One region of the Proteiniborus ethanoligenes genome, then DNA from elsewhere that is predicted to be linked to it. Evidence: riboswitches for the same ligand, from Rfam matches in the RefSeq annotation. Region 1 holds a riboswitch; the other holds the start of a gene.
The links. Region 1 has a riboswitch for glycine ahead of BLV37_RS11730 (GrdX family protein). Riboswitches for the same ligand answer to the same signal wherever they lie in the genome.

Region 1 (2,211 bases):
GCTTCTTCAACAGCTGAATCTCCTCCACCTATTACAAAAACTTCTAAATCAGTAAAGAAATCTGCGTCACAAGTTGCGCAATAGGAAACTCCCTTACCAGTAAGCTCTTTTTCTCCTGGACATCCCATAAGCTTAGGCTTTGCTCCTGTAGCAATTATTATTGATTTTGCGTGATATTCGCCTTTTGCTCCTTTAACAATCTTAATTTTGTCTTCTAACTGAACCTCTTTAACTTCATCTAGTACCCTTTCTGCCCCAAACTCTTCTGCTTGTTCTACCATTCTAGCAACTAGTGATGGGCCTGAAGCGTCCTTTTCTGAGCCTGGGTAGTTGGCTACTTCTTCAGTAGTAACTATTTGACCACCAGCCTTTTCTCTTTCTAAAATAAGCGTTTTCATTTTTGCTCTTGCCGCATATAATCCTGCTGCTAAACCTGCTGGACCTGCTCCGATTATTATAGTATCGTATAGATTTGCCATTAGCGTCACTCCTTTAATTTTATACTATTATATACCCAATTTACTATTGTGGTTAACAGTAGCAAATAATACTGTTCAGCAACTAAAATTTACCCAAAATTACCCTGTTTTATTCAAAATTAGTCATGTTATTTAAAATACCTTCTATTAGTGAAAAATCTACTGTCTGGAAATCTAAAAGTGCTATATCAGTCCAATTTGGAGTCATCTTGTTCTCCATAAATTTTCTGGCAGTGGTTATGGCACTCTCTATAATTGATAACGAATTATAATCTAAGTTTTTTTTATTTTTTGAAATAAGAATTGTTCTATATGGAGTTTCATTAGGCTTAATGCTGCCTGCTAGGGGATGTGATAAAAGTATATGACCCAAATGTATTTTGTCTCTTACAGTTTCCAAAACACCTATATAGTCCTTTTCGCAGAACTGAATTTCATATGTAGAAGAAAATACATCTTTTATTAGTGGGTTATTCGTAAATATAATACAGCTCATAGGTTTCACTCCTTATAATGTACATACAATTATTTAGAGACAAAAAAACAGAATAGAAGTTTACATTATTATGTGCCCCTCTACTCTGTTCTAAACCTGAGAGATTCTTCTTTTTAAAGAATTGCCCCTTCGGTGCCATAGGCTTTCCAGAGAACTGTCCAAATACGGTCCTTTTGCCTGAGAGCTTCTCCATAAATGGCAAACTTATGACTTACTCCTTCGGCGCCAAATTTAATTGGTCTCTTCCGCATTTTTCATTCAGCATTTATTTAATTATAGAATTGTTAAATAAAAATCAATCTTGTTGTTCAAGAACATTATAATATATATTTTTTTTATATACAACACTTTTTATCACTTTTTTATTAAAAAATCATTAAATATCTTTAATATTTAATGATTTTTTTGGTTATTTTCTATAAACTTATCTGGTTTATCTCTTATTTTAGAGCATCTAACATATACAGAGCAATGTTTGAAGAATGGTCTGATATTCTTTCAAGATTGCTTATCATATCAAGAAATATTATACCTGAGCTTGGTGAGCATGACTGAGTGTTTAGTCTTTCAATATGTCTAGCCCTGTATTCCTTTTCCATAATATCAACCTCTGCCTCTAAATCTATTACTTCATTTGCTATTACAGGGTCTGCAGTTTTAAAGGCCAATAAGGATTTACTGAATGTATTCTCTACCTTATCAAACATAACATGAAGTTCATCAAGAGCCATATCTGTAAACCAAAGCTTTTCATCTATTCTAGTCTGTGATAGCTCTGCTATATTTTCAGCATGGTCTCCTACACGCTCTATATCATTGATTGCATGAAACAAGGTAGTTACTGTTGCATGCTGTGCATCTGTAAGAGGCGCATGAGAAAGCTGGATTAAATATTTAGTTATCTCTCTTTCAATTTCGTTAATAAGCTTTTCTTCCTCAAACACTTTTTGAGTTAGGCTCTCGTCTTTTGCGTAGAAGGATTCAATTGCTGTTCTTAGATTCTCTCTAACTATTCTACCCATTCTTAGGACCTCTTTAGCTGCTTGACCTACTGCTATGGATGGTGTTTCAATAATTCTTGTGTCTAAGTATTTTAAACCTTGTACCTTTTCTTCGTCTCCTTTAATGAGCTTCTCAGCAATAACAACTAACAGACCAGCAAACGGGAATTGAATAACTACATTAATAACATTAAACAATGTATGTGCATTTGCAATTTGTCTTTCTATATTGTTA
Region 2 (2,211 bases), on a different contig from region 1:
AAAATTTGCATAAACCTATGACATAATAAGTGTATCTACTACATAAATTATATTCTATCACAAATATAATATATATTACTAAAAACAATATTGAAAATGGTTTAACAATAAATGTGAAATTTTCCTAACAATCATTGTTAATTATTAATAAATATAATATAATTTAATACAAGTAATATAACTAAATAATAGAAAACTTTCTTATATAAAAAGCCAATATTAGATAACCAGACAGGTGCATCTTTAATGTGTACATAACCTTATTCCAACGACGATGGTTAAAAATTTAACAATACTAAAGTTAATTTAATAACAATTATTGATATTTTTATGAAAATATATTATCATTTAAGCGAATGAGGAAATGAAAAATATATATGCACCAGATGAAGGTGGCGTGAGATATCTACATATAGTGAGATAGCCGAAGAAGCAATATAAGAAGAGCCAATCTTTTATAGAAACTTTCAGGCAAAAGTATCGTCATCAGATGGAACTCTGAAGAGTCTGAATAATCAGCACCGAAGGAGAAATGTATTATAATACAGAAACTCTCAGGTTATAGAACAGAGGAATATAATGGCACACGGCTTTCTAATGCTTTTATGCTATTGTATTCCTTTTTCATTATGATTAACTACACCATATAATCCTATGAATATCAGATGTAAGATTTACAAATAAATTGGGTATATTATATCTATGCTGTGCATTTTTACAACGAACATAATAATTATTATTACATAATTAATATTAATTTATAGTATTATAAAGAAACCCAAAAACTGAAAGGAGGAGTTACTTTGGCAGAACCAAGAAAAACATCGCTTTATAATGCACATCTGAAATATGGTGGTAACATTGTAGATTATGCAGGATGGGCATTACCAGTACAATATGAGGGCTTGACACAGGAGCATGAAGCAGTTAGAACAAGAGCAGGGATTTTTGATGTTTCCCATATGGGAGAAGTAGAAGTAACAGGACCGCAGGCATTTGATTTTATTCAGTACTTAGTTACAAATGACGTATCTGTACTTAATGACAATCAGATAGCATATAGTTTTATGTGTTATCCAGATGGAGGAGTTGTGGACGATCTTTTAGTTTACAAGTTCTCAAGAGACCATTACTTCCTAGTTATCAATGCAAGTAATGTGGAAAAAGACGTAGAGTGGATTAATCAACACGCAAAGGATTTCGATGTGACTGTAAAGAATCTTTCAGATGAAATATCTGAAATTGCTATCCAAGGACCAGAAGCAGAAAAGATTCTTCAAAAACTTACTGACACAGATCTTTCTCAAATAGGATTTTTCTATTTAAAAAGAGATGTAAATGTAGCTGGAGCAAATTGTTTAATTTCAAGGACTGGATATACTGGAGAAGATGGATTTGAGATTTACTTTGACCATGAGCATGCAGAAAGTCTATGGGAGAAGCTAATGGAAGCAGGTAAAGAAGAAGGGATTAGACCAGCGGGTCTTGGCTCAAGAGACACATTAAGATTTGAAGCTACACTTCCTCTATATGGAAACGAAATAAGTCAAGATATTACTCCATTAGAAGCAGGACTAGGAATGTTTGTAAAACTAAATAAAGATAATTTTATAGGAAAAGATGCCCTTGTAAAACAAAAAGCAGAAGGGCTAAAGAGAAAAGTAGTAGGTATTGAAATGATAGATAAGGGCGTACCTAGACATGGCTATGAAGTTTATGCAGATGATAAGAAAATAGGCTTTGTAACTACAGGATATTTCTCTCCTACTTTAAAGAGAAATATAGGCTTTGCAATGCTAGATATGGACTATACAGCTTTAGAAACGCCTATTGAAATCAAAGTAAGAAACAGAACATTAAAAGCTAAGGTAGTAAGCAAGACATTCTATCAAAAGCATTATAAAAAATAAAACAATATAAAAAAATAAAAAAGGATTAAATTTAAGGAGGAGTTTTTTATGAAAATAGTAGAAGGTCTATTATATTCAAATGATCATGAGTGGATAAAAGTAGAAGGAAAAGAAGCTTATATTGGAATTACAGATTTTGCACAACATAAGCTAGGGGAAATCGTTTATGTTGAATTACCTCAAGTTGATGACGAACTAAATGCAGGAGATGTTTTCTCTGTAGTTGAATCAGTTAAAGCTGCTTCAGATTCTTATCTTCCTGTATCAGGTAGAGTTGTTGAGGTAAATGAAGATTTAGATG

Region 2: another riboswitch for glycine. It lies ahead of gcvT (glycine cleavage system aminomethyltransferase GcvT); the one in region 1 lies ahead of BLV37_RS11730 (GrdX family protein).

What each region holds. Positions count from the first base shown of each region.
Region 1 covers NZ_FNQE01000029.1:4,664-6,874, reverse strand. Annotated here, with positions in the region: gene trxB (thioredoxin-disulfide reductase) at 1-479, opposite strand, end outside; gene BLV37_RS11730 (GrdX family protein) at 589-975, opposite strand; glycine riboswitch at 1,057-1,129, opposite strand; glycine riboswitch at 1,131-1,233, opposite strand; gene BLV37_RS11725 (Na/Pi cotransporter family protein) at 1,416-2,211, opposite strand, start outside.
Region 2 covers NZ_FNQE01000008.1:70,071-72,281, forward strand. Annotated here, with positions in the region: glycine riboswitch at 489-580, shown strand; gene gcvT (glycine cleavage system aminomethyltransferase GcvT) at 804-1,910, shown strand; gene gcvH (glycine cleavage system protein GcvH) at 1,959-2,211, shown strand, end outside.